4 regions of the Paenibacillus sp. LjRoot56 genome follow, and region 1 is predicted to be linked to each of the others. Evidence: riboswitches for the same ligand, from Rfam matches in the RefSeq annotation. Region 1 holds a riboswitch; each other region holds the start of a gene.
The links. Region 1 has a riboswitch for cyclic di-AMP ahead of ACSQ8O_RS27625 (CAP domain-containing protein). Riboswitches for the same ligand answer to the same signal wherever they lie in the genome.
Positions count from the first base shown of each region.

Region 1 (7,481 bases):
TTCCTTCTTGGTCTAGCAAGCCAACGCGGGCACTACCCGAAATAAAGCCATTTCGACTAGGTAATTTAGCAGAAGCAATCCACACAGTACCGTCTGGGTTCGGGATGACGCGGTCAAGCTTTTGATTGAAGTCTTCGAGTCGTATCACGTTCCCATTTTGAATAAGAAATGTATACGTCGTACCATAATTGGGACCAATGGCGGCAATCGGCAAGGTCAAATTAATGGATAAGATTACTCGTTGATCGCCAGCAGGAAAAGCGGTGTACGTATGGACAGGTGCTCCCCAGGCTGCCGATTCCCATACATCGGAGTCTGTGAGTGTGTGTACTTTTACATTACCATAGTACAAATCGCGATCTTTACGCACTAACTCTACCGGTTTACCAGCAAATGGATGTGGAGATGTAGAAAGGCTTTTGACGAATTGATCTTGTTCTTCATTGTTTTTCCATTCGATTTGATAATTGCTTTTATCCATCTTAAGCATGGATTTTGTACGGTCCGCGGAAAGCAGGGAGTAGAAATATAGCGAACGATCATCGTCACCTATAATGGAATAGATGGCATTTTGCCCGCCAACAAGCGATAGCCCTTCATCATCACTCCATTGGATGTCTATCTGAAGAAGATCATGGACAAATCGCCAAGTCAAAGGCATATAAGTCACATCCTGATACGTTAGAAAAGGGTACGGCTCTGTTTTATTATTGATTTCTACTTGATTTATCGTGATGGGTACATCGGAAACTTGGACTAAATAACTGTTTGCATGACTTTTGGTTGTTAGATCCTGTTCAAGTGGGGTTTGACGAATTGACGGTGGAAAGTTCCGATTTGACCAAATCTGCAATCCATCGGATTCACTCCAGTTGTACTCAATGCCGAGTGTTTGGAAATTGTTCCACGTCATGGGTAGGTAAGTAATGTCTTTATATACCAGAAACGGGTATTGGCTATGGGCAATGTCCATGTCTTGACCATTGATTTGAATTGGAAAATAGGGTAGAGATGCCTTCACAGATACGCTTGCTGAAGCTTGCATTGGAAGTAACGGTAACAACCCGCACATCAATCCGAGTATGACAATCGAGCATTTTATGGCAATTTTCTTCAAACCTATCACCCTTTTCTAAGTTAGTATTGCTACTAATTAGACGCAGGATGCTGGGAAAAGTTGTATGAATGGAGGAGGGAATATCCAGATCGTGTTGCTGATGGTAAATTTTGAGTCATGATCTCATTGATTTCCCATGTTACAATCGTTGAGATCCAAGCTGGATCCAAAACTTAGAAGGCCGAAGCTTTTTTGAAGCACGGGGGAACCAATCTTTGGGGTGAAGTCGCGGTATGCGCGGCCGGGTGATTACTCTTTGATCCGAATCCGACAGCTAACCTCGCAGGCCACAAAAAGGAGAGGTTTATAGTGAAACGTTACAAGAAGCTTATTGTTACAGGAGCATTAGGTTTGACTGTCTTGATGGGGGCGAACGCAGCATTTGCTGCAACAGGAACACACACGGTAGTAGGCAACGATACCATGTGGCTAATCTCTAAGAAATATGGCGTCAGCCTTACATCGCTGATTAATGCCAATCCACAGGTAGCCAATCCGAACGTGATTTGGTCGGGCATGAAGCTCAACATTCCTGGAAGCACAGGTACAACTGTTGTGACGAAACCACAGGTTACGCCAGCACCTACAGTTACACCGACACCAACGCAATCCACTTTTGCTAGTCAAGTGGTTACCTTAGTAAACCAGGAGAGAACGAAGGCTGGATTGAAGCCTTTGACCAGCAATAGCGCACTTACCGCGATGGCGCTGGATAAAGCGAAAGATATGTACAATAACGGATATTTCGATCATACATCGCCGACTTACGGGTCACCTTTTGATATGATGAGCTCCTACGGCATTCATTATTCCTACGCGGGTGAAAATATCGCTAAGGGTCAGCAATCCCCTGCAGCCGTCATGACAGCATGGATGAACAGTACCGGTCACCGTCAAAACATTCTAAGTCCGAACTTCACACAAATAGGTGTTTCTTATTATAATGGTGAGTGGGTTCAGGAATTTATAAGTAATTAAAAGGTAAATGTGAATCGTGGCAGTCTCCCTTGGGAGGCTGTTTTTTTTGCATGATGTCGAAGGAGATAGGTCGTGTGTGTCGAATTGGAAATCAATTAAACGATTGGAGTGTTAAGTAAGATTAGAGAAAACGAGGAACTCAGTGACTTGGTAAAGACAAAGGAGTAGTGTCGTAGTGACTAGAATAAAAAAAATGACATTTTGGATAGTTACTGTTTTCTTTTATATCTGTTTGTTTTTACTTTATTGGATTTTCCTCACTGCGGATACGGCTTTATATGTAGGTAAATTAGTTAGTCAGATGGGCATAGAGTCAACCCAATCATTCGTTATTTTCTATTTCATTGTCGGAACAATACTTACTATCGCATTCTGTTTTTTAAATGTTTGGGCATATCGCAAGAAACGAGTGTTTTTCTGGTTATTGTTTATTTTACACGCTTATTATTTATATAAATTATATAGTATCGTCGCAGATCCGAACCCAATTAGAATCATTTAAAAAACTTGAAATTAAGTTCCCAAGAGGTGCCCATCATGATTAAAATACTAACTGAAATTGAAATTGAAGCATCCATTGATGTTTGCTTTGATATGGCAACGAATATTGATATCCATACGCAGACTGTGTGGCCACACACCAAGGAACGAGCGATAGCTGGAACAACAACTGGCATGATTCGTGAAGGGGATACGGTTACTTTTGAGGCAAGACATTTTTTAATTAGGCAAAAGCATACGTCACTCATATCGAATTATGTGCGACCTTATCGTTTTGTTGATGAAATGTTGCAGGGTACTTTCAAAAGTATGAGGCACGAACACGAATTCATTGATTTAGGTGATAGAACCTTGATGAAAGATACGTTAAGTTTTGAGGCTCCGCTGGGGTGGGTCGGATGGATCGTTGAGCGGGTTGTATTGAGAAGATACATGATGCGATTTTTGAACTATCGGAATGAGCAGTTGAAGATGTTAGCTGAGAAATATGTAAAGGAGCAATAGAAGGAGGTAGGAGGAAGAAGCAACAAAAGGGGAAACAAAAGGTGCGAAAAACGGAGGAAAGCCAAATGAGATTCTACATTGCATCCAGTTTCAATAACATCGATAATGTTCGAAATGTCGCTCAGCAGTTGATGGCTATCGGATATATCCAAACATACGATTGGACGACGCATACAGGTATCGATTCACTTCAAGAGCTCGCGGAGATCGGTGCGAGAGAGAAAGAAGCTGTGTTGCATGCTGAGATATTCATTATCATGCTGCCTGCTGGGAAGGGAAGCCATGTCGAGTTAGGACTTGCATTAGGAGCTGGGAAGACTATTTGTATGTATTCTGCTAACGATGAGATGAACGATATTGACAAAACGAGTACGTTTTATCAACTGCCAGAGGTACATAAAATCATCGGAACACTTGACGATTTAGTTTCAACGATAAATAAAAGTTGCGATCGAACAAACATGGGGATACCTAATTTGAGTAGTTAGGGAACGTAGGTACACTATTTCTAAGTAAAATGCTAGTTTTGGCAGCTAACGGAACGTGAGTGCGCTATTTCTTCGTTTTCGTGGTTTTATGGTGGTATTCGAGTAAATAGCGTACTGACGTTCCCTTTGGATGCCATTATAGCTCGTTTTGCTGCAAATAGCGTCTCCTGGTTCCGTTACGATTAGAATGCTAGATTTAAATTGATTGAGAGGTTCAACCAAGTGATCAACAAAAGATTAAAACGAGTCATTCTTAGTTTTGCTATCTTCCTTATTGCTGTGATTGCGATTAAGCTAATTGTAGCATTCGGCGGAGACATGGTGGTAACTAGCCATAATGTATCGACTTTTACTAGTAAATCAAATGTGAATGGTAACGTTAAACTGACTATCGGGTCTTTGAAAGGTACGTATGCGGTTGAGAATTTTACGATTAAAACCGCTGAAAAAGTTAGTATCCCTTATGAATCAACGGTCGGATCCGGGACTGTTACCCTCCAAGTAGTGAATAAGAATCTGGTGCAATGGGAGAAGATTATCTCGCCAGCCAATAGTGGACTCATCGAGTTTGATGGAGAGAAGGGGAGCTACTCAGTTCAACTAGTGACAGAAGAAGCAAAGAAAATAAGTGTAAAGCTAAATTTAAATAAATAAATCAAAAAAAACGGAAGCCCATGACGCATCTTTCCATCATAAGCTTCCGTTTTTTCAATGAAACATCGCTTCAAATCGCTTCTTAAACGTCTGAAACATCCACAAATTTACTTCCCACAAGTCTGAAACAGGTTGCTGTGTAAAAGGCAACACCGGCATATACGGCGGCGGTCCGAATTCCGGCGTGAAGGTCATCGTATCCGCTCCGGTTTCGAATCGGTGCTGACAGATCGTCAGCCATAAGCCGAGGAAGGTTTCCACATGCGCGGCAAATTCTGGTGCCCGCGGGTCCGACACCTGCGGACCTTCCGGGTAGCCGACGCGCCCGTGAATGTGGATGGCGCGCGCTAAGCTCAGCTGAACGTCCGCATCCTCCGGACTCGGCATGCTTTCGCAGGCTGCGCACCAATGGCTGAAATCAGCGCCGACTGTAAGCTCCGGCAGCTGCTTCAACACGGCCGCCGTTTGCCACGGCGTGAAAAAAGCTCTCCCGCGATGCGTCTCATGCGCGGTCGGTATCCCGATCTCTTGCTCTACACGCAGCGCCGCTTCGAAGAACCGCAGCTGCTCATCGGCAGTCATCCGATCGGCTGCGCTGTGCGAATTGATCAGATCAGGACGCAGCTCAGCTGCGCGAAGCACCTGCTCACGGAAAGATTGAATGTGATTCGGACCCCGTGTCACCACTTGTGCTATGAACGACAAGTTCATGTCGTCCAAATCTTGTCGAAACTGACAATCATCCTTAGCGTCGGAAGGCGGCGTGTACTCGACTCCGTAATAACCGGCCTCTGCGATTTGCTGTAATTTCCCTTCCCACAACCCGTTCCATTCCCACAGGGATTTATAACCTCGTAATTTCATCGACCTTGCTCCTTATCCATAGTCCAAAGACATATCTACGAGTATAGGACAGGATAAGATAGTAAGACTTATGGTATTTTCAGAAATACCCAACGTATTTTCACCAAGAAAGATGTCTATAAGCGGTAGGGGATAAATTCGTCCATCGTTTGAATTGTTTGCTGAATTGCGACAAATCCTTGTATCCCAGTTGTTCGGCGATATACTCGATAGAATGCGAGGGGTCCATAAGCATGAGCTTGGCTTGACGCAGCTTAACTGTGCTTAAATAATGACGTGGCGAGACGCCATAAGCTTTGTGAAAAACCCGATTACAATGTGCGGGGCTATAGCCGAGCTGCTTGGCAATGTGCGTTATTCGGAACGGTTCCTGCCCTTTTAGTAGCGTAGATGCTTGATGCTCAATTAATGCGGCTAGCTTCGCAGCTAAGCCCGAATCGCCTGTTTGCTGATTAGAAACGACAGCCTCATCGAGTAACACCTCGCTTAACGCGGTGAAAATACGAAATGAAGCATGCATCGTTTGCAGCTTTAGACTCAGCCCACTAGCGGTGTTTTCTCTGGCTATTTGGGCGAGATCCATAAGTATGGGGCGGAGTAAACTCTCCATTTTGCTCCCAGTCGGGTGGACGATTTGCCCAATTTGGCTTAATTGCTGACGAAACCAAGGATCAGTTACCTCTAAATGTACACACACGTACTCCATCATATTGCCATCGACTGCACCCAAGCTTGCATGCACTTCATTCGGAAGTATCCAAACCAAATCGCCGTGCTGTTGTACAAAATGCTTGTCGCCAACACGCATGCGTTGAGAGCCTTCTACGACAAGATTCAGCTCAAACATCGGATGTTGATGCTCAGGGAATGACCACTGCGCGTTAACCTTGCGAAGATGCGCGGCAAAAATTCGGAAAGATGCCTGCACATCAGGCAGCATGCCGCCATGAACGACATTATCGAGACCAGCGGGTAAGGATTCTTGTTTAAAGACTTTCATCTATATTGACTCCTTTGGAAAAGGTTTTTAAGTACGGGATACGATAACTATCTCACTTAAATAGGATGGAATCAAATGTTTCTTTTGTCCAAATGAAGGATTGTATTGCCCATGGGTTAAGGATTTCGATCATTGTATAATAAGGGCAAATGACTGAGAGGAGCATCATCCTGATATGAAGAATCAATTTTTCAACGCACACCATTCGCCAATCGGCGCATTTGCAAGCTTTACTCTTGGATTTCCAGGCAAAAGCGGAGGCTTCGATCTCGAACAAGCACGTCCGCCAAAGCAAAATATATATATTGGGCTCGAAACGATCCAAGGCGGCACTTATGACGCACTGCCTTTCTTCGAGTATGTAAGTGAGGACGAAAGTCTTCGATATGATATCGAGAATCCGGATCCAAAACCGAAAAAGAAGAAAACCGTTTTCCCTTTTGCACAGGAAGAGATTCAACGAGACTTCAAAGTCAGCACAGATACGTGGAAAGCTGGCGATTTGGAATTCAGTCTTATTTCTCCTACGCAGTCTGTACCAGATCCGACAACAGCAAGTGATGAGGAGTTACGTTTAGCGCTTGTCCCAGCTGTTCTTGCTAAGATTACTGTGGATAATACCAAAGGTACGGCATCTAGACGAGTATTCTTCGGGTATCAAGGAACAGATCCATACAGCGCAATGCGCAGGTTGGATGATACGATGGAAGGCGCCGCGGGAATAGGTCAAGGCCGAATTACGGCGATTGTTTCCAAAGATCCTGAAGTACGTTCAGGTCTCTACTTTAGTATCGAAGATATTTTGAAAATGAAAATTGTTGAAAACTTGACCTTCGGTCTCGGTACTGTTGGCGCTTTATTCGCTGATACGCCTGCTGGTGAGAAACGTACCTATGAATTCGCAATTTGTTTCCATCGCGGAGGCATTGTTACTGCGGGTCGTGACGCCTCCTACACCTACACACGTTTATTTCAAAATATTGAAGCCGTTGCTGATTACGCATTAGGTAATTTCGATAAGCTAACAGCATTAGCCCAAAGCGCAGACGCTAACATCGAAAATTCACGTTTGTCAGCTGATCAGAAGTTTATGCTTGCCCATGCAATCCGCAGCTATAACGGAAATACACAGCTTCTGGATATGGATGATGAGCCATTCTGGATCGTTAATGAAGGCGAATATCGGATGATGAACACGTTCGATTTGACAGTTGATCAGTTATTTTATGAGCTGGCTGTGAATCCATGGACGGTTCGCAATGAGCTGGATATGTTCGTGAAACGGTATAGTTATGAAGACATGGTTAGTTTCCCAGGTGATCCGACGGAATACCCGGGTGGCATCTCGTTTACGCATGATATGGGCGTAGCGAAT
Region 1 covers NZ_CAXURV020000004.1:414,592-422,072, reverse strand. Annotated here, with positions in the region: gene ACSQ8O_RS27630 (hypothetical protein) at 1-1,045, opposite strand, end outside; cyclic di-AMP (ydaO/yuaA leader) riboswitch at 1,287-1,421, shown strand; gene ACSQ8O_RS27625 (CAP domain-containing protein) at 1,427-2,095, shown strand; gene ACSQ8O_RS27620 (SRPBCC family protein) at 2,633-3,100, shown strand; gene ACSQ8O_RS27615 (group-specific protein) at 3,142-3,588, shown strand; gene ACSQ8O_RS27610 (hypothetical protein) at 3,811-4,242, shown strand; gene ACSQ8O_RS27605 (sugar phosphate isomerase/epimerase family protein) at 4,297-5,106, opposite strand; gene ACSQ8O_RS27600 (helix-turn-helix domain-containing protein) at 5,207-6,106, opposite strand; gene ACSQ8O_RS27595 (glycoside hydrolase family 52 protein) at 6,282-7,481, shown strand, end outside.

Region 2 (7,481 bases), on a different contig from region 1:
ACCACATGCGGATTACTTACGGTTCGCAAATCCTCCCACGTACAAGAAACACCGTGGTCGTAACCCGTTGCACCACCTGAGAACATTTTACAGCCATTGCAGAATTGCTCCTTTTGCTGCGCATCCAGTTTTACGATTTTATTACGAAGACAACAGTAAATTTCATTAACTGTGTTACATACATTAACATGAGTGATCATAGCCATTTACCGTCAACTCCTTGCGGCACTTTGAGTGTGTAATAGTAAGTTTATCGAACTACTATTAAGTGTATGACACAATTTTGTAAACGGAATAACATTTCTCACGATGGGCCGTCCAAATTTGCTACAATTAGGAAATACAATAACAGGTTTGGAGGTTCTTCCCCATGCAGGACGCTTTGCATTATGTAATTCCGATTCTTATCTTTGGTTTTTTTATTTATCGACGGGTGAAGCGCACCATTGGCTTTCAAAAGCTTTCCCGTGGCAGACTCATCTTTCGTCTGTCGCTGTTCAGCCTCTTCGGAGTGGTCATCTTCCTCTTGGGCTTCGTTCATCCCATCCATTTCATCGGTTATTTGATCGGGCTTGCTGGCGGTGCCTTGCTCGGGCGAACTGCGATTCGCCATACCCGCTTCGAGCATCGAAGTGATGGCTGGTACTATCGCACACATCTTTGGATTGAGGTCACCGTCCTTGTTCTCTTCCTAGGTCGCATCGCGTATCGCTACGCCAGTGTGGCTATTTCTACGGAGCCAACGACTACCTTCAGCCCTGCTGAACTCTCACAATTTACCAAAGATCCCGTCACTGCAGGTGTTTTCTTCATCATCGTGTCGTACTACGTTTTGTTTTTCAACTACTTGCTGCGCGAAGGAACCAAACTGGATCCAGCAGGATTGGCGGATAGCGACGATGTCGTGATTGGGAGCCATGGAACTCCCGACACCGGGCTTTCTAGTCCGCAGGTGAATGTTCGGGTAGAGTAACGGAACGTGAGGGCACTAAATGGAGGATTCCGCCAATTCCAGTAAAGTTGCGGAACGTGAGGGCACTATTTCAGATCGATACGCCAATTTGTGGCTGTAGATTCGGAGATAGCGAATCTTCGTTCCGTTTCTCTGCCTCCGGCAGCTTACTCCTACTCCTACTCCTACTCCTACTCCTACTCCTACTCCTACTCCTACTCCTAAATTCGTCCTCTTACTCACACACTTGATCATTTAAACAAATTAGTAACTTAACAAGAAAGGGATACTCCCTAGGTCAATTGACCTGAGGAATATCCCTTTTTATTTTGCGGGTTAGCGATCTGCCTGTGCTGTGTCGCCGATTCGGTGGGCGATACTCTATTTAGCGCCCTTTTAAGGCGTTATTTACTACGCCGAGGGCTTCCCGCTACGAAATAAGGCCCTTTTGGGGCCTTATTTCCTGCGTTTCCACCCATTCGGTGGCAATACTCACATTTAACGCCCTTTTGGGGCGTTATTTACTACGCCGAGGGCTTCCCGCTACGAAATAAGGCCCTTTTGGGGCCTTATTTCCTGCGTTTCCGCCCATTCGGTGGCAATACTCACATTTAACGCCCTTTTGGGGCGTTATTTGCTGCGCCGAGGACGTCCCGCTCTGCAATAAGACCCTTTTAGGGCCTTATTGCCCGCATTTCAGCGGCTGCTAGCCTACGCCGCCCTTCGCTGCCTCCTCGGCAACCTTCGCGAACTGCGTGCTGTACAGCCGCGCGTACAGCCCTTCCATTGCGAGCAGCTCGCTGTGCGTCCCCCGCTCCACGACGCTGCCCGCTTCGATCACCAGAATGTGATCGGCGGCCAGCACCGTGGAGAGCCGGTGCGCGATCACGAGCGTCGTGCGCCCTTGCATCAGCTCCTCGAGCGCCGCCTGCACATAGGACTCGGATTCCGAGTCCAAGTGCGACGTCGCCTCATCGAGGATGAGGATGCGCGGGCGCTTCAGGATCGCGCGAGCAATCGCGATCCGCTGGCGCTCACCACCGGAGAGCCGGTGGCCGCGCTCTCCGACCATCGTGTCGTACCCATCGGGGAGCGACACGATGAAATCGTGGATGTAGGCCTGCCGACAAGCGGCCTCCATCTCCTCACGCGTAGCGTCCTCCCGCGCGAAGCGCAGGTTGTCGCCAATCGTCGCGTGGAACAGAAAAGACTCCTGCGTCACGTACGCGATCTGCGCGCGCAGCGACGCTAACTCCACGTCGCGGACGTTCACGCCGTCGACCTCAACAACACCGGCTGTCGGGTCGTACAGCCGCGCAATCATTCCAATCAGCGTCGACTTCCCGGCGCCGCTAGGTCCAACAAGCGCAACCATCTCACCTGGCTGCGCCTCGAAGGTGATGTCGCGCAGCGCATACTGCACCTTCTCCCTTTCCCCGCTTCGATCTATCAGCTTCCCTCTCTCAGCTCCTTCGCCTCGATCCACCAGTCTCTCTCTTTCGCTTTGTTCCACCGTTCTTCGCTTCTGGCCTGCCTCCAACGGCTTCTCAGCTTTTCCGCCTCGCTCCTCCTGCTTCACTTTCTCCCTCGCTCTGCTTTGCTCCCCAACCTTATAAGCAAAAGACACCTGCTTATACCTCACATGCCCCGCCACAGGCCCTAACTGGCGCGCGCCCTCAGCATCCATGACATCAGGCACCATGTCCTGATACTCAAAAATTCGCTGGAATACCCCCAGCGCTGTCGCTACCTCGACATGTAGATTCAGCAAGGTCCCTACTGGCATATACAACCGTCCCAAATACGCCGTAAACGCGACGATCGAGCCTAATGTCATATCCCCTTGAATGACGGAGTAGCCGCCATAGATATAAATAATAGCCGTGCCTAACGGCCCTAACGTGCTCGTTGCCATTCCGAACCAACGGCCGACAAGATTGAGCCGCAGCTCGAGATCCATCACCTTTTGATTCATCGTTGTGAATTCTTGCTCTTGCTGCTTCTCTCTGCCAAAAATCCGCGTCAACAACGCACCCGAAATGCCGAAATTCTCATTTAACTGCGAGGTGATGTCTGAACGTACCTTTTGCGTTTCGATCCGTAACTCTTTCCGCAGCTTAGATACCTTTTTCACAGGCAAGACGAAAAGTGGCAGAATGAGCACTGATATGATCGCCAGCTTCCAATCTAACGCAAACAAGATACCTATTGTTGTGAAAACAATGACGATTTGCGTGATCGAAGAGACGACAATGGACGTAACCACACTCTGTACCGACTGCACGTCCCCTGTGATCCGCTGAACAATTTCACCAGATCGCGCGTCCGTGAAGAACGACATGGATTGCCGCTGCAGATTGTGAAACAACGACTGCCCCAAATCCCGAATAACCCCTTGGGTTACTTTGGTATTGAGATGGTTCTGCCATACGCCTACCATTCCGCTCAACACAGGCAGCACGATTAACAGCAGCGCCATCACGGACAATAGCTGAACACGTCCCTGCGGAATTGCGGTATCAATAATTTCCTTCATGACTAGAGGCGGGATCAACCCCATCACTGCCGCAAGCAGTGCCAAGCCGATAATAACCAAGAGCTGCCCCCAATATCTTTTGAACAATAACAAAATCCTTCGTATCGATACATCCTTCAACTTGGCCTTTGGACGATTCCGGTCGGAAAGCCGCCCCATTCCTCCTGGCCCACCTGGTCCCATCACTCACTAATCACTCCGATCTTTCTCCTCTTTGCTGCCCCTCAGCTACAAAGGAATTGCATAAACAATTGCACGGATTACTTCTTCTGCCATCTGCATAACACGAAATAACGAAGTCGTTTGCAGGACATTATACTGTCTAGGTCCATCCACGTTCACGATCGCCGCAATCGTGTAATCACCAATAGGCGGTAAATCTTTACCTACAGATTTTCCTGGAGCCAGTGGCTGGTTCGACAATTGGTACAATCCCACACTCAATTTCCGACCTAAACACGCATCTATCGCAATAACGACAACACTCGGTGGAATTTCCTGCAAGCGCAAGGCCAAATTAGTAGCATCACACGGTGCTGCAAGCGTACCAATGACATAAGGATAGCCTAGCTCTGCAAGCCTACTTCCCACAAGTGGACCTAGTGAATCGCCTGTTGAGCGATCTGTCCCTATACATACAAAAGCAACCCGACTAGGCTCCAGCCCCTTACTCAAGGTAATCATGTGTAGAAGCTGACCTAACTGCTCGCCATCTACTTTTTTCCAAAACTGCTCCTCCAGCTCCATCGGTTCTTTCTCCATCTTTGCCTCCCTTTCAGGCATGTACACCTAACCTTTCACCTCATGCATGATAGTTCCATTCTTTCATATGGAGGTGGGCTGTGTCCACTTGCATACTTCCGTATTCACATACACCAAATAAGCGTTACTCGACGACCGAGCAAAGCCTATTCATGCCGCTTATAGATCTGACTATTAACCATCTTAATGTACGCGATTCATTCGAACAATGCGATAATAGAGCTGACCGCTGACCTCTTGCTCCACTTCCAGATAGCCTTCAGAGTGAACATAATCCCCTAACATAAACGTGGAAGCATCCGCCGAATCGGCATGTGTTAGAAAGAGCAGTGCTACTTTATCATCCCCAACCACAAATCCTACCTGTTCCTTCACCTGAAATTTCTCAAGAATTTTGCCATGATGTGATCTCACGATATGATGGAACCGCCAAGTGCCTTCTTCTTGTATGATAAAATAAAGCACACGATTGCGATGCGCATTGCTAAACTCCCGCGTCACACCGATCATACACACCTTCTCACCAACACGTAAATATTCATCAACGACATAAGATTTCAGTCGTAACCGATTCACATTCTTGCTCTGAATATAAGTTTCCATCTCATCTATGGAGCGCTGATCCCTTGGATCTTGTTTTGTTGCGTAAAATACTTCTTTAATAAACGTATCTGTTTGGTATTCCCTAGCCCCTTTGAAATGGTTATACGTATGAAAAAATTGCTTAATTACGACCCGAATGTCTTCCGGTATGGCAGGACCTGTTTCCACGTTATACATGCGATCTGTTCGACCCGACAATTTAATTTTATGAAACCAGCTTTTCCAGACACTGACTTGCATGTCGTACGCGTCACCTACTTTCTTCCAACCATTGTTCCATTATAGGCTATAATTCTCAAAAATTCGATAAAAATCGCACAAATTCGCGCAAAAAAAAGAGCATCTGCCGCTTTACCTTCCATACAGAAAGACATAGCGAACATACGCTCTTACACCGGTACTTATACTTGATTTCGTAACTATCTTATAACACCCGTTTGGCACCTACATATCTTGAGCCCCAATAGGAGCTAGCGAGACTATCAACCGTTACACCAACGGACGTTGTCGAGGAAATGAATTGATTATTTCCGATGTAAATGCCTACATGATTGACGATACCAGAAGCAAAGAAGACGAGGTCCCCCGCTTTCAAATCCGTCACTCTTGACCCCGCTTGATCGTACATTTGCACGGAAGTGCGTGGCAGCTCGATCCCTTTGGCCTCGTATACATAACGAACGAATCCTGAGCAATCGAAGCCCTTAGGTGTAGTTCCTCCCCATCGGTAAGGTGTCCCTTTAAATGTCGTTGCTGCTTGAATAATTTGAGCTGCAATGGATGACTGAACGACCTTGGCCACTGGGGCTGCTAGAACTGCAGGTGGCGGTGCAATCCAGGCTGGCTTATGAGTCTTGCCGTCCTCTTCCACGATGGCGATTTTATTCGCATCGTTCCACGCAATCGCAGATCCAAACGTCTCTGTAACGAAGCGTAGAGGGACATAAGTACTCCCCTTAACCAAAGTTGGGCTGCTCTCTAACTCAACTAACTTACTGTTTACGATCGCTTGCTCATCGTCCGTTGTGAGTTGAATTGCCTGTTCCTTGTTCTTAAGCGTGACGACGACTTCATCGCCTTGCTTTGCCCATCCCACTTGATAACCTAATTTCTCCGACAACACACGCAGTGGCACCTGAAGTGTACCTTCCGTATCAATAAACGGCTGAACTTCCGGGAACTGCACCAATTCATCATTGACTTGAACCTTCACTGAAGAAGTGTCTGGGGCAGCAGCATGCGTGGATGGAGCGGCGAACAGAGAAATGGCTGCGCCTACAAGAGCGCATGAACAAATAAAGCTTTTGGTAAAAAGTTTCAAAACGTTGTGCCTCCTTGAAGCCTCCGAGGTTAGTTGACGGGTTCGGGAAGAGGTTTTCCCTAGTACGCCCCATTAGCCTATGGCTAACTGAGCATTCATTCACCCCAAGTAAAGAAGTCCCCCGTACCAGAGCTTTCGATGCTCTGAGATTCGGCATTTTTTGTCTATGTTAGACTAGCATAGTTCGTTTTGCCTTGACAACTTTTGCGAGATGGTAAGTGTTTCCTTTTCTATGTAAAAGCACACAAAAACAGCCACTCTTCTCAGAGCAGCTGCTTATACACTTCGGTAAACAGGATATGCTTACAGGGATTAAACTCTTTTTCCGTCATCGGACTAGGATAACTCATGATGTTGAGAGGCAATGTGAGTTGCCCTTCTCTGAGGGGAGGCTGCGCATAAGGGAATAGGTTCAAATGGAAACCGCAGCGCTTATAGAATTCAATTCTCCGCGTAGCATCTGAGGCAGTCGGAGGCTCGACTTCAAGTACGATAGGCGTGCTTGCACTGCTCATATACGTCGTCAGCATTCGCTTGCCAATCCCACCGCCTCTTGTGGCAGCACCCACTGCGATATGTTCCACGAATCGAAACGTGCTAAAGCTCCAACTGGCCAGGAAGCCAAGCAGTTGCCCTTGTGCATCTCTCTCGACATCGATGCTGTAATTAGGATGAGATAACAGCGCCCGCTGACCTTCATATGTCCTTATTTCGGTTACAGGAAAAGCCGCTTCCATCAGCTCGAATACCTCTTCAAATGAATCCACTTTTTCCATCTGTCAGCACCTCCCTTCAAGTTAGCTATAGGTTATCCAACCGGGAAGCTTCTTACTTCAGTCCCTACCATTTTGAGAAAAAGGCATGTGCCGCAGCATGGGAGCCAGGAGGTGTCGCATGTCCCATGAAGGGGTACACTTCAATAGATTTGTGTGAAGATTCGATTCGGTTATACGCAGCAAAAATGGCTTCTGGTAAGCAACACGTATCCTTCAATCCTACCGTAACGTGAACAGGCTGCTGAATACGATCACCTAGGTTCATAATATCAAAATAAGAAACCGTTCGCAGTACGTCAGGCAGATATTCTGGGAACCGGGTAACCAAATCCGCTGCCTCACTAAGCGAACTAACCGAATTCAACAGGCCTAAATCCATGTGGCAAAGATTCGGTACATGGGCAATGGTTGCCCGAATGCGCTTCTCTAACGCAGTTACGAGTAGGGCGAGCCCTCCGCCTTGGCTTCCACCGTATACGAATACACGCTGACTGTCGATCTCTGGCTGCTCTAACGCGCATTGCACAGCAC
Region 2 covers NZ_CAXURV020000003.1:1,469,787-1,477,267, forward strand. Annotated here, with positions in the region: gene ACSQ8O_RS25530 (hypothetical protein) at 1-206, opposite strand, end outside; gene ACSQ8O_RS25535 (hypothetical protein) at 371-973, shown strand; gene ACSQ8O_RS25540 (ABC transporter ATP-binding protein) at 1,659-3,647, opposite strand; gene yyaC (spore protease YyaC) at 3,717-4,250, opposite strand; gene ACSQ8O_RS25550 (hypothetical protein) at 4,434-5,093, opposite strand; gene ACSQ8O_RS25555 (C40 family peptidase) at 5,278-6,174, opposite strand; cyclic di-AMP (ydaO/yuaA leader) riboswitch at 6,178-6,340, opposite strand; gene ACSQ8O_RS25560 (GNAT family N-acetyltransferase) at 6,438-6,950, opposite strand; gene ACSQ8O_RS25565 (acetylxylan esterase) at 7,015-7,481, opposite strand, start outside.
Region 2: linked by a shared signal. The riboswitch ahead of ACSQ8O_RS25555 (C40 family peptidase) and the one ahead of ACSQ8O_RS27625 (CAP domain-containing protein) in region 1 are both predicted to bind cyclic di-AMP.

Region 3 (7,481 bases), on a different contig from region 1:
CTAATTTACTTTTCTCCAGCTGATAGGCAAAATCGTTCTCAAGACGCTTCTCTTCCGCCTTGCGAGCCGCTTCTACCCTAGCTCTCTCTGCGTCCTTCTTCGCTTGCTCTTCCGCTTTCATCGCGTCAGCCTGGGCTTTGAGCCCTTCCAGTATTTCCGGACGCAGCAGATCCTTCAGCGTTGCAGGTTTATCTTGCACGCTAGCCGCAGCTGGCGTAATTTTTGCTTTCTTTTTCACCATAATAAGGTCACCTCGTCTACAAGTTCTACCTATTATTGTACACCTCTATTGGTGTAAATGATACGGCACTGTTGCAACAACGATATCCTTATCGGCTTGAAGCTTCGAACGAATCCGCGCCGCAGATTGATTATGGAGCAGACGGTGCCACCATTTCTTCGGCATGAATTGCGGGAGAATAACCATGATCGATTGCTTCTCTGACACGTGCGTGTCGATGCGATCAATAAATTCAGCCAGCGGCTTCAGAATCGTTCTGTATCGTGATTTGAACACAACGAGTCGAACACCTGGATCCCAGATCTGCCACTTCTCCTGCATCGATTCTTCGTCCTCATCCGAGAAGGATACATAGAACGCGATGACGTTAGGCGAGAGCGATTTGGCATAGTTCAGGGTTTGCTCTACAGCTTTGTGAATTCCTGCTACAGGCACGATAATGACCGGCTCTTTGGTGCACACACGGTCTTGTGTGATGTCAATCCGCAGCTGTTTGGCTACGTCGTCGTAATGGTGACTGATTTTCGTAATGAGCCAGAGGAGTATCGGTGTAATGATAATAACAATCCAAGCACCCTCGCTAAACTTGGTAACTGAGAAAATGATAAGAACTGCAAGGGAGACGATACCGCCCAGGCCGTTAATGATCACCTTCCCGATCCAGCCAGATACGCGCTCTTTGAGCCATTTACGAACCAACCCCGTTTGAGCAAGTGTAAAAGATAAAAATACGCCAATCGCATAAAGCGGAATAAGTGCATCGGTTTTACCTTTAAAGCCAATCAATAGCAGGCTGGCTAAAACGCCTAGCGTAATAATGCCATAGTGATACGAAAGTCGATCCCCACGGAAGGAAAACATGCGCGGGAAGTTTTTGTCTTGGGCCATGATGGACGCCAAGATCGGGAAGCCATTAAAGCTTGTATTTGCAGCTAACACCAAGATTAGCATTGTCGCGATTTGCGTCGCGTAATACATAACTCCTCGGCCAAAAGCTTGTTCCGTCACCATCGAAAGAACCGATGTATGACCGTTATGATCCGGTGCCACGCCATAACCTAAGGCAATCAACGTTACACCACCGAAGACGATGGCCAACAGGCCACCTAACGAGAGAAGTGTTCGTTTGGCATTTTTGACAGATGGCGTTCTGAAATGCGGTACGGCATCAGAGATCGCCTCGATCCCCGTTACAGCTGAACAACCGGACGAGAATGCTTTGAGAAGTACGAATAAGGTTAATGAGTTCGTTGCTGCGCTTGGTGCGAATTCGATCGCATGCGTATTCATAGATCCTGTCAGTAAATCAAAAATACCTTTACCCACTAACAATAGGATACAAAGAATGAAAAAGTACGTTGGAATCGCGAATACCGTTCCTGATTCGGAGGTACCTCGCAAATTCAACCAGACCATAATCCAAACTAGTAAAATGGTCAGCGGAACAATGTACGGTACAGCCGATGGAAAAGCAGACGTAATTGCCTGAACACCAGCCGATATCGAAACGGCTACGGTTAAGGTATAGTCGATTAGCAGAGAGACACCAGTAAGACGTCCCCACACCATGCCTAAATTTTCTTTCGTCACCATATAAGCGCCGCCGCCCATCGGGTACGCTTCGATTACCTGTCTATAGCTCAACACGAGCAGTAGAATCAAAGCGATAATCGAAACCGCAATCGGCAACGAGAAGGCAAACGCAGCAACCCCTACTGTCGCGAGCTCTAACAGAATTTGCTCCGTCCCATAGGATACGGATGATAAGGCATCTGACGACAAGATAGGGAGGGCTTTCCAGACTGGCATTTTCTCCGACTCAATCTCACTCGACTTTAGCGGCTTACCGAACACAATTTTTTTCAATGAATCACTTGTCATTTCGCAGTTGTTCCTCCAATTAAAGCTAATTTCACTCATCTCATTTGAAAAATGGACGCAAAAAAACACAAGGATAGACCTTGTGTTTTAAACACATGTTCTCCTTTCTCACGTTCGCTTACGAGGTTAGCTGCCGGGTTCGGGCCGCGAGAAATCTGCCCTAAAAGGTACTCGTATCCGTACCATTATTCACCCCATGTTACTCGTGGTTCCCCCGCTTTTCTTAAAAGAAAATTAAGCGAAATATTCAACTGTTCATGTACGTGTTGAATACTACTCTCTTCTACCAACATAGTAAAGGAGGGAAAAAACGTAAAAAGCTCTATCCGACCTCACGTTTCACCCAATAATTCGCTTACAATTACCTGATTCGTTGATTATCTTCCATTCTCGTAGGTAATCGTGGTATTTTGACTAAATAGCAAGGTTGCAATCCACAAAGTTGCTAGTTCATGCGAATATTCCGTTGGATGATGAGAATTTTCACTTTAGGGCACTGCCATGGTAGCGTGGTTGAAAGGAGTTCCTTTTACCACTGGCTCGCACCAAAGTTAGTCGGTTTCACCGACTAACTTCTCTCCTATTACCGCTGCTGCACGTGAGATAGTCGGTTTCACCGACTATCTTCACTCTAATTGCCACTGCTGCGCCAGAGTTAGTCGGTTTCACCGACTAACTTCACTCTAATTGCCACTGCTGCGCCAGAGTTAGTCGGTTTCAACGACTAACTTCTCTCTAATTGCCACTGCTGCGCCAGAGTTAGTCGGTTTCACCGACTAACTTCTCTTCAATTGCCACTGTTGCACACAAGTTAGTCGGTTCCACCGACTAACTTCTCTCTAATTGCCACTGCTGCACCACGTGAGTTAGTCGGTTTCACCGACTAACTTCACTCCTCAGTTTCTACCATGCAAAAGGGCCACCGCCTTTTCAGTAAACATGAACTTATGGCTTCTGGTTAACCCACCACCAATGGGTAGAACGAATCCTTTCCCTTCTAACTTGCGTAAAATTTTTCCGCATGCCTCTCTTTTAAGCTGTAACCACTGGCTTACTTCCTTCAATTGAAACGGCTTATTACATATTAAAGCAAACCTCAAAACCTCCCGCTCATACACCGGTAGCTCGAGCATTCCAGCCCCCTGCGCATTGCCGAATCGGCCAATCCATTCATACAGGTTTCTTTGGCAGAAACTCGACTTTTTCTCAAGCTCATCTCGGCTATACGGAAAGTATGTGTACCCAAGCATCGCAACACTTCGCGCTCGTGCCCTTTCGAATGAGAAGCGGTCTCTTGTAATTTTCTCAGCGTGCGTAACGAAGCTGTCTTCCTCGAATACGATTCGCAGTTTGGGATGACATACGTCCCCATAAATCTTCACCCCTGACAAACTTATCATTTCGAATTCAAGTTCCAAACCTTCAAACGTCCCCATTACAGGCAAAACTACCTCCTCCAAAAGTTTCTTCGTTCCCGTCAAATCCCTGCGTAGCATGTCCAGTCTCTGACCTTGTGCTTGTCGAATTTGCTCATTCCAATAGATCTCATACTCCTTCTCGAACACGTCTACCGCCTCCTAAAAAAATAAAACGCCGCCAACTCCTACAAACAGGAGCTAGCGGCGTGTGCTTCACGCTTTATATGATTAGTATCTTCACAATACCAAACTCTCGAACACTTCGCAAACAAACTTACATTTCCTCCCAACAAATATGATTTGAGAAAACCTAAGGCTCAGCCACCGTGATCCATGACATATCGGCATTTCCCTTAGAAGTTAATCCACGTTCAATTCATTGACACACCCTACCCGCCATGATAAACTGTCACAAAATATATTATAGTTCAGATCGGAAGGTGTACCATGTCAGACAACGCAACCTCTTCAGCTCAAGGAACAACACACGCTCAACCTGAGATGCCTGGCCGCTTACGAGAAACGCCTGTCTCCTGGTTGCTCTGCTTTACGATTGTACTTGTCATCATGAACACGATGATGTTCAATCTGGCTCTGCCCAAGATTTCCGTACAATTTGAACTCAGCCCCTCAACGGCGTCGTGGATTGTTACGGGGTATTCGATCATTTTCGCCATCGCCTCGATCACCTACAGCCGCTTATCCGACTTCGTGCCTATTCGCAGGCTCTACGTCATTGCGCTGCTTTCACTAGGTGGAGCCTCCATTCTAGGATTGTTCACGGACAGTTTCGGATTATTGCTGCTTACAAGGCTGATTCAAGCATCTGGCGCAGGCGCGATTCCCTCACTGGGTATCGTTTTCGTAACTCGCTACATTCCGTTGTCTCGTAGAGGCAGAGCCATGTCGCTCATCCTTTCCGCGGCTTCACTTGGCTTGGGACTAGGTCCCGTCGCTGGCGGATCCATCGTTCAGTACTTGGGATGGCATTTCCTATTCGTCATTACAGGGGTAACGCTGCTGCTTATTCCTATTTTCCTTATCCTGCTTCCAAAAGAAAAACCAGAAAGCGGATCATTCGATTTCATCGGTGCCCTGCTGCTCGGAATCGGGACGACAGGGTTGCTGCTCTTCCTTACGTCTAAGAGTCTGATCGCACTTCTAGCAGGCGTCGTTGCGATTGCCTTATTCGCTCTGCGCATTCGCCGAGCCTCACAACCGTTCGTGCTGCCTGCTCTGTTCGGCGACAGACCCTATATGGCGCTCAGCGCAATCGGCGTGTCATCCTATATGATCAGCTTTGGCTTCTTGTTCCTTGCGCCTCAGATGCTTGCACGAGTTTTCGGCTTAGCTCCACTCACTTCGGGTCTGTTACTCTTCCCAGGTGCGCTACTGGCGATGCTGGTGTCGAATCGTGTTGGACGTATCATTGACCGCTATGGGAACACAGCACTACTTCGTTACGTGCCATGGTTAATGCTACTCTCTACCGTTCTGTTGGCCCTGACTGCAAGCTATTCCTATTACTGGATTGCTGCACTCTACATCCTGGTCAGCATCAGCTTTACGACACTTTCCAGCGCTGTATCCAATGAGCTCTCCCGGCAATTAACCACAGATCGCATCGGCTCAGGCATGGGCTTGTTCCAATTGCTGCAATTTTTCAGCGGCGCATTCGCCGTCGCGCTCTCGGGGAGCGCACTCGTTTGGCAGAAATCACTGCCGCTCGAACGTGCTTTTGACAACCTCATCTGGGGGATGGCGGTGGTTGCGCTTTTAACGATAGGAAGCTCGATCTTATACAGGAATTATGCAAAAAAGAGGCTTACTGAGCATTCGGTAACAGAAACGGTAGGAAAAACGGGAATTCCTAAGACCGCAGTTGAATAAATGTTTGTTCCACAAAAAAGAGCGACCTCCGTATGATGGAGGTCGCTCTTTCCGTTTAAATGATCATGCCATCCCATGCGACCGTAATCGGGCATGGGTATTGCTGTTCCTGAATCCAGCCTACTAGATCTGCATGTGTAGAGGTAAAGTGGTTAATATGCGTAAGATAAATGCGAGAGTTGGCATGCAAAGTCCCTTGCGCTACCAGTTTGCGAAATAATTCCATACAGCTAAAGGCGTCCAAATGGCCGTTTGGATGGAGGCCCCGGCCGTTGGTCAACCCGAAGGTGCATTCACTTATCAACACATCCAGTGAAGCATTCTCCAGCTCCTTGAATGTCTCTGGCAAGTACCAGCCTGTATCTACGCCGTAGTAAAGCTTCTGACCTTCCTCGTTCTGAATCAGATAGTTCGCACAGCTTTCCCCCATATTGCCGATGTGATTCCCGCGAAGTGGCGTTACTTTCATACCACAAATGGTAACGGATTGGTTAAACTCAAGCTTATGGAAAGCCACTACGCCGCGCGCTTCCAAATCGGAGGTCATGCCTTTCATGATCGGTCGGCTTTGACGATAGAATTCCACGATTTCGTAGGCTTGATCTGTAAAGTAGAAATGCAGCGGCTCCTTCAATCGTTCTATCGACATATTTCTAACATTCATCATCATATAGTTGAAATGGTCTTCATGAGTATGGCTCACTAAGACATGCCGAAGCTTGGTAAAGTCGCCATATTCGATTGCTTGTTGAAAAGAATCCGCGCCTAAATCAATACACATTTGCTCATTGATTCGGAACATCGAACGTCGGCGTATCTCTGCCCCTCCTACCTTGCGCGCATGGCTACAAACGGAACAGAAGCAGAATGGATTCGGTATTCCTTCGGCTGCGCTTGTACCGTAAAACCTCATTGTTAGTCCCTCCTTCTATACGCTGATTACTTCTGATTCCAGCGGTCATACGCTGCTTGATAGATCGCCAGATATTTATCGAGCTGCATTTTATTTAACGTGCTTACATATTTATCCCATTCGCTGAGCGGTTTAGCGCCAGTAATAAATTTAACAATATTCTCATCTGCATAAGCTTCGATATCCGTTGCATACGAGCTTAATTCGATATTCTCTTTTTCGGTAAAAGTAGGAATCATCAATTTCGCGTCAGGCACTAAGTTTGGACGAATGACATCTTTATTCGCAATCATTTCTGGAAGAACAGCAGCACTTTGATCAACCTTTTGCGTCACGCGCTGTGGAATACCGCCACCTTGGAAAATCGTATATTCGGAGAGCGCCTCATCCACCGTAAGTCCGTTCGGATTTTTCGCGAATTCGTCCTTTAACTTATAAAATCCATCGCTGCCAATCGTATACGTCACACCTTCGATACCAAGTCTAGCCAGAGCCGTCCCTTCTTCACTTAGAAAATAATCTCCCCAGCGCAGCGTTGCTTCGGGATTCGGGTTTTTACTCGTAATAACGAATGAGCCTAGGTCCCGAACTTTCGGAGAGATACCCGTCCAATACACTTTACCGTCGATGCCTTTTAGGACAGGGTTCTGGACGTAATTATTTCGATTTTTGCCCATCCATAAATTGTTGTTGCCCTTCGCTACATAGCCGACACGCTCATCATCAACCTTCGCGATCTCCTGCTTCATATCCTGCGATAAAATTTCTTTATCGATTAAACCTTCCTGCCAGAGCTTATTAAAGAAGGTGATCATGTCTTTAAAGGTATTGTCCGTTGCGATATACCGAACTTTGCCCTTGTTATCAACATCCATGAAAGGTGCGATGATCCCGGAATTCGCTCCGAATCCCCAGCTGCCATAGAACGATTTAATAAATTGATCACCGTAGTTCTTATTGCCCTCTTTGTACCCTGAGATCGGAACTTCATCCGCTTTGCCATTCCCGTTAGGGTCCTGTTCCTTAAAAGCTTTCAACACCTTATAAAATTCGTCCGTTGTTGTCGGCATTTGAAGCCCAAGCTTGTCCAACCACTTCTTATTAATCCATGAGGAAGAAATACGTCCATCTGCTTCAC
Region 3 covers NZ_CAXURV020000001.1:1,143,935-1,151,415, reverse strand. Annotated here, with positions in the region: gene ACSQ8O_RS05230 (YqkE family protein) at 1-241, opposite strand, end outside; gene ACSQ8O_RS05225 (APC family permease) at 287-2,122, opposite strand; cyclic di-AMP (ydaO/yuaA leader) riboswitch at 2,223-2,373, opposite strand; gene ACSQ8O_RS05220 (hypothetical protein) at 3,019-3,687, opposite strand; gene ACSQ8O_RS05215 (MFS transporter) at 3,988-5,430, shown strand; gene ACSQ8O_RS05210 (MBL fold metallo-hydrolase) at 5,486-6,343, opposite strand; gene ACSQ8O_RS05205 (hypothetical protein) at 6,370-7,481, opposite strand, start outside.
Region 3: linked by a shared signal. The riboswitch ahead of ACSQ8O_RS05225 (APC family permease) and the one ahead of ACSQ8O_RS27625 (CAP domain-containing protein) in region 1 are both predicted to bind cyclic di-AMP.

Region 4 (7,481 bases), on a different contig from region 1:
CCGCGACGAGACCTGGGAATGGCGTCATTCGACAATGTCCGCGTTGATCTTTATAACCGGAGCGGGCTCCAAAAACCAGCTTGCCGCCTGCGGCTACATATTGCTTAAGAAGTTCCGCCGTTTCCTCCGACATAATGGCTGGATGCGGATAGATGAGCACCTTGTAACGAGCTAGGTCATCTAGGTTAGTCTTATTCTGCACATACAAATAGTCGTAAGGGATATGGCTGAACTGCAGGGCTTTCCCCCAACTGTATTCACTCTCTTTTGTTAGCGGACCATGATATTGGTCAAGTTCCCCATCCCACTCATTGTCATAATCGTGCAGAATAGCCACTTCCGCTGTGAAACGAGATCCCGCAATTACCTCTCCGATTTTCCCCAATTCTCGGCTAATTGTTGCTGCTTCAGCGACCCTTCGGTTGGGACGGTTATGGTAATCGTTGATCCCATGCCAATAAATTTCGGTGCCAAATGTTGCCGTTCGCCATCTGAAAAACAGGACCATATCCGCCCCGTGAGCAACTGATTGATAGGTCCATAATCGCATTTGGCCTGGTTTGGGTGCTGATTGTCCCATTGTGTTCACCCAACCGCCAGGGCCTGACTGCTGCTCCATAATGCAGAAAGTGGGTGAGATCGAACGTACCTTGGTGAGTTGGTTGGAATTGCTGCGATCCATGAGCGGATTCTCGCGATCGGCATCGTTCCAAATGGTTGAGAAGTTCGGATACGAGTCGAAAGAAAAGAAGTCCAACAGTTCATCCGTCATGGCATGGCTATCCAAATGGCCAAACATGCCGTTGGTGGTGACCCACTGTGTTGGGGCAACCTGTCGTAAGATGTCTGCCTGTAAACGGGCGAAGGATATGGTGTTATCCGAGATAAATCGCTTTTCATCCAGCGCTTGATGAGGGTTAACGGATTTGGAAGGCGCCGGGCGAGGCAAATGAACTTGCTCCCAGTCCGAGTAGCTCTGATTCCAGAAGACGGTTCCCCAAGCCTCATTTAATACGTCTAAGGTACCATATTTCTCCTGTACCCACTTCCGAAACGCTGCATGATCTGCTTCGGCATAGAAGACGTTGACTTCGCAGTTAAGCTCGTTGTCGATCTGCCAGCCTACTACGCCTGGGTGGTTAGCATAATGAATTGCCATAGCCTCGGTAATCTTCGCACAATAGTCGCGGTAAATTGGGCTGCTGTAATTGTAGTGACGTCTCAGTCCGTGCTGATACTGTACACCCTCAAATGTGGCATTCAGGATTTCCGGGTATTTATAGGTCATCCAAGCAGGCGGTGTGGCTGTGGGAGTGCCAAGAATGACCTTCAGTCCATGCTCGTGAGCAAGATCAATTGCGCGGTCGAACAGATCAAAGGCGAATACCCCTTCCTCTGGTTCGAAGAAATTCCATGCAAACTCACCCATCCGTACGATGGTAAAGCCGATTTCTCGCATTCTCCTATAATCGTCATCCCACATAGCCTCTGGCCACTGCTCAGGGTAATAGCATACGCCTAGATCAAATTTCTCTCCTGGAATGGTCTTTTGCATGAGTAATAACATCCCCATTTCTATGGATATAGTATTTTTTTGTTATTTTAATCTCTTTATGTATTCATTATATTTCTTTATAATATTATGTATATAACATCATTTTGCGACATATATCAGATTTTTGCGTTTTGGAGGGCACATGCGAATTCATTATGTATTACCGGAGCCAATGTATAAACACTACACGGCGTATCCGGATATGATAGGTCAATATGCAGAATTCCCCGAGCATCAGGAGTGGCGGTTTAAGGGTCAGCTGCAACAAGCCAATTTGCATATTGTGTTAGGTGGTAAAGGTTATGTCAAAGCGAATGGGAAGGAATTTGCCCTGGAAGCAGGGCAAGGCTTCTATTACGGGGCGGGCCTTGAGCAGGAGTATCGAACAGATGTGAACGATCCATGGCAAGTATTTTGGGTACACCTTGCAGGTGAGGGGCTCGACAGGTTGTTGAATGATCAAGGAACTTCGGCTGTTTGGCTGTTTACGTATAGGGATGTACCTAAGCTCGAACAATTGACCGGGGACTTATTGGAGCTAGCATCCCCATATGATCGGAACGAGGTACAATTGGCCGTAAAGCTCTATGAACTGCTTGCTGAGCTTGCCTTACGCGCAGAGACGCATGGAACAGTAACCATACTGGATAAGCGTGCACGGATGAGAGAGGTAGCCGAATATATTCGTACGCACTGCACGAAACCGCTAACTCTCCTGCAGATGGCCGAGCAGGCAGGCTTCAGTACCTACTATTTTAGTCGAATGTTTCACGAAGTGATGGGACGCACACCAGTCGTGTGGTTGTTCGAAAGTCGTCTTGTTGTAGCTAAACAACTGCTCATGTCTACCGAATGGACGATTAAGCAAGTGGCAGAGCATGTCGGATTTTCCCAGAGCAGTTACTTTATTGCGCGCTTCAGAGAGCATACCGGAATGACGCCACAGGAGTATCGGCGGCTGTACAGCACGTAAAAAAACCTTCAAGCAATTGAAGGTTTTTTTACATGTTCTTTGCGAGCCATTGCGACTACAGCGTGACTCTTTTGAAATTCGGAAAAGGCAGTCATAGATGCCATATATTGGAGTTAGTATATCAGATTGATTTCATCGTTTCCAATGGATCGAATGAATGTAATCATCTTGGGCAGCCGACGCCACAGAGCTTTATCTCCTAAAGAGCATTAATAAGTAGCAAAGTATGGGATAATCAACGTCACCACTACATGTATGCGCTTTCATCAACTACCAAAGTCAAATAAGCAAAAATTAAAGGCGAATCTACGTTTTACATTCGATAAAGAACGGCGTAAGATTCATTACGACAAGTTGATTTTTTTAAAAAGAAACCACTTAATTCCCAGTAGGGAAACGGGGGAACCAATCGAAGCCGTCCAAGCAATACTTGGCTTCATGGGGTGAATCCTGATGCTCACAAGCATTAGGTAGGACGCTCTCAAGTCCGAATCCGACAGCTAACCTCGTAGGTGTATTGAGAGAGAACCGCACACTCGCCTTCTTATGTGAAGAAGTCCGAGCGTAGAGATTCTCTATGCTTAGGGCTTCTTTTTGCTTGTCTTTCATCTAAAAAATTACATATATGCCATAAGGAGGATGTACGATGCATGCCATTGAAATCAACAATCTGACCAAAACCTATGGGAACGCAAGAGGGATTACCGATGTTAGTTTTACGATCGAAGAAGGGGAAATCTTTGGGTTCATTGGACCCAATGGGGCAGGGAAATCAACGACGATTCGAACGCTGCTGTCTCTGATTTTTCCAACAAGCGGCAGTGCCAAAATTTTCGGGAAAGACTGCATCCAGTTTGCGCCAGAAATTAAGAAAGAGATCGGCTATTTACCGTCCGAAGTTTTTTATTATGACAACATGAAGGTAATCGACCTACTCAAGTATTCGGCCAGCTTTTACAAGAAGGATTGCACCAAGAGAATCAAAGAGCTTGCTGAAATCATGGATCTAGACGTTACGAAGAAAATTGATGATCTATCTCTGGGGAACAAAAAGAAAGTGGGCATCGTTCAAGGGCTGCTGCATGATCCTAAGCTCATTATTCTGGATGAACCGACAAGTGGACTGGACCCGCTCATGCAGCAGAGGTTTTTCGAATTGCTCGAACAACAGAATCAAAGAGGAGCTACGATTCTTTTTTCCTCTCATATATTGAGTGAAGTTCAAAGATTATGTGATCGAGTCGCGATTATTAAGGAAGGCAGGATTGTAACGGTTGAGAAAATCAGCACATTAAAAGAAAACAACTTCAAGCGATTTAAAGTGGATACGGCCCAAGCGCTTGATCCTAACTTTTTCAAAATGACCGGGGTCAATAACATTGATGTCCAAGGCCAGACGACGAGCTTCTTATTTAAAGGCAACATTAATCAAGTCATGAGAAAGATTGCTGAAATTGAAATTGATAATCTGTGGATTGAAGAGCCAGATTTAGAGGAGATCTTTATGCATTACTATGAAAAGGAGGCTTAAAGCGGAATGAATATCTACCTTCATGAATTGAGAGCTTATCGGAAATCCACAATTACGTGGACGTGCTCCTTAATTGCAGTCATCGTCTTATTCCTATCCCTTTTTCCTTCGGTTTCTAAGGATTTTGCTGAGTTTTCTTCCATATTAGAAGGGTATCCAGAAGGGGTCAGGAAAGCGCTTGGTATTCAAATCGAAACGTTTGGTACCCTACTCGGGTTCTATATGTACATCTTTATGTACATTACGCTTTGCGGAGCCATTCAAGCCATGGTTCTGGGAACGTCAATACTCTCGAAAGAAATGCGCGAGAAAACAGCAGACTTTCTACTTACAAAGCCCGTAACACGTACGAAAATAGTAACTTCCAAGCTATTAGCGGCTGTTACTTCCTTAGTTATTACCTGCGTGATCTATATCGCTGCAGCTTATCTAATGGCGCTTCAAGTAAAAACGGTCAACTTTGATGTGAGCACATTTCTATTAATTTCTTTCACTTTGCTGTTTATCCAGCTGATGTTTCTTGCTATAGGATTCATCATTTCGGTCGTGTTTTCTAAAATGAAAGCCGTGTTATCCGTCAGTCTGGGTACGGTGTTTGCCTTTTTCGTTATCGGAATGATCGTTGCCGTAGATGGGGAGGGGGCCAAACGGTATTTCTCGCCATTCAAGTACTTTAATGGGACATACATGCTTGAGCATGCTAGCTATGAAGCCTCTTATGTCATTGCAGCCATCGCGATTATCGTTGTTTCGATTGCAGCCAGCTACTTCATCTACACGAAAAAGGATGTTCATGCCGTATAAATGCGGGTGAGAGGGGGAATAGCCAATGAATATTTTTTGGCGAGAAATGAAGACGTTTCGGAAATCAATGATTTTTTGGAGTCTAGGGCTCATCTTTCTAATCGGAAGCGGCATGAACAAGTATCAAGCAACAGCAGCGAACGGACAGATAAATGATCTTATGGCGGAAATGCCGAAGTCACTCCAAGTGATTATGGGTGGCGGCGCATTAGATTTATCGAAGGCAAGCGGTTATTTTGGCATCTTGGTCCTATATTTCTTGTTAATGGCAACGATCCATGCGGCGATGCTAGGCGCCAATATCATCGCGAAGGAAGAGCGGGATAAGACGGCAGAGTTTTTATTCGTGAAGCCTTTATCCAGAAACCAAATCATCACTTGGAAGCTGCTAAGCGCTTTCGTGAACATTGTTATTTTTAACCTTGTGTCATGGATTTCAAGCATGTTGATTGTTGGAGCATATAGCAAAGGCGAGGCGGTCAACGGTGATATCTCCATCGTCATGCTGGGTATGTTTATATTGCAGCTGCTCTTTCTAGTCATCGGGACATCCATTGCAGCCGTTTATCGAAATTCCAAAAAAGCAGCCTCGCTGTCAACGGGCATCATGCTCATTACGTTTATCTTATCCATTGCCATTGATTTCAACGATAAGCTGACATTCTTGAAATATGTAACCCCGTTTAAATTTTATGAGGCGAAGAATATTATGTATGGCGGTGGATTCGATGCCGTGTTTGTCATCATTTCGGTAGTTGTCATTGCCTTACTGACGGTTGTTACGTATGTTTCCTTTCAAAAACGAGATTTGCACGTCTAGAGACTAGAAAGACCTTCACCCTATCCATAGCTGGATGAGGGCAAAGGTCTTTTCTCATTTAATGGGATTAATAATAAAATAATAGCTTATTTCTTCAAATCCAAACGCACATCGCGACCATCGTCTTGTACAGATAACTCTTTACCAGCAGCCTTCAGGGAATTGACGTGATTTACCCAAGCGTCTAGCATGATGGCGCCATCTTTCCAATCCTTCACTTCACCGAATACCGTAAAGCCATCGCCACTGCCTGTAGCCATGAAATCATTGGTTGTCACTTTGAACGTACGGTCTGTATTAAACTTGCCATCCACATAGATCGGAGTGCCATCTACTAAGGTAATTTTGGAATATTTCTCACCAAGTGGCTTTGTGTTATCCCATTCTACCTTCAAACCTGAGAATTGAATGGCTGGAAGACTTGTATACTTGTCTGTAACTTCGAGCGCTTTTTTAATTTGTGCAGCAGTCATCGTACCCGTTACGTTGTAATTGCCAAAAGGTAGTACTTCAAACATTTCGCTATAGGTTAGCTCACCTTTATCAATATCCGTGCGAATACCGCCAATATTCGTGAAAGCAATATCGGATTTCTCAGAAGCGCGCATCGCATCTGTGATACTGTTGCCTAACTGTGTTGCGCCGTCGCGGTCAGCCCCACCATTAGCAGCAAAACGGAAAGATTTACGATTAAGCTGCTCTGCAACTACGACTTCTACTTCGCCGGATTTGCCTGAGATTTTGGCTTTATAGTCTTCAACCGTTTGGTGAATTTTCGGGTCGGCCGTCGTTAAGTTCGTATAGGTCTCGAGCAAGCTTGCATTGGAGGAAACGACTTGCTTTGTAGTTTTGTCTACGAACAGTTGTATGTGTCCAACCGCATATAGCCAACTTTGAGCTTCAACAACAGGGATGCCATTCACGATACCGGCAACGCGCATGTGGGAGTGACCACCAACAATGGCATCTAGGGTACCATTGCCAGTACCTTTTGCAAGATCAGCAAGCTCACTGATAATTTCAGCAGACTTTTGGTTTTGCTCACCTGGCAGGTGGGAGGTAACCATGATGATATCGACGCCTTTCGCGCGAAGCTCATCTGACAATTCTTTCGCCAAAGGAACTGGATTTACAAAGGAAAGGCCTTCGATGTTCGTTGATTTCGTTGTTGTTTTCGTTTGAGGCGTTGCGAAGCCGATGATGCCGATTTTCAGGCCATCTTTTTCAATAATGACATAAGGCTGTGTCCAGTCGACACGTTTGCCGGTTTGATCATCAATAATATTAGCCCCGAGAATAGGGAATTTAGCCTTCTTAATATTGTCGATCAGAACGTCACGGCCGAAGTCGAACTCATGATTTCCGATAGCCGCAGCATCATATTGCACTTGCGCCATTGTATCCATCACGGATTGACCATTCGTTGTATTGGAAATTAGTGTACCTTGCCAAGCGTCACCGCCGTCAACAACGACCGTTCCTTTGGGATTGACAGCACGGAAATCGGACACGATACCGCCGAATGTTTCGATACCGCCTTGACCTTGATTACGCTTTTTATCGAAGCCGACTTCGATTTTACCGTGAATATCGTTCGTTGTTAAAATATCAACCACTTTAAATAGAATAGGCTTAAGCGCCTTAGCTACTTCATCACGCGTTACTTCAGCAGTAGGGTTGAAATTACCATCGAGAGTAGGAGTGAAAATTCCGCTAATGACGGCATAAGCGACATAAGGGCGGGAATCTTTGGCGATAGAAGTGGAGTCTTTGAAGTAATTCAACACATTCTCGTTTA
Region 4 covers NZ_CAXURV020000003.1:1,169,354-1,176,834, reverse strand. Annotated here, with positions in the region: gene ACSQ8O_RS24235 (beta-galactosidase) at 1-1,555, opposite strand, end outside; gene ACSQ8O_RS24230 (AraC family transcriptional regulator) at 1,698-2,528, shown strand; cyclic di-AMP (ydaO/yuaA leader) riboswitch at 2,894-3,059, shown strand; gene ACSQ8O_RS24225 (ABC transporter ATP-binding protein) at 3,175-4,059, shown strand; gene ACSQ8O_RS24220 (ABC transporter permease subunit) at 4,066-4,863, shown strand; gene ACSQ8O_RS24215 (ABC transporter permease subunit) at 4,889-5,683, shown strand; gene ACSQ8O_RS24210 (5'-nucleotidase C-terminal domain-containing protein) at 5,770-7,481, opposite strand, start outside.
Region 4: linked by a shared signal. The riboswitch ahead of ACSQ8O_RS24225 (ABC transporter ATP-binding protein) and the one ahead of ACSQ8O_RS27625 (CAP domain-containing protein) in region 1 are both predicted to bind cyclic di-AMP.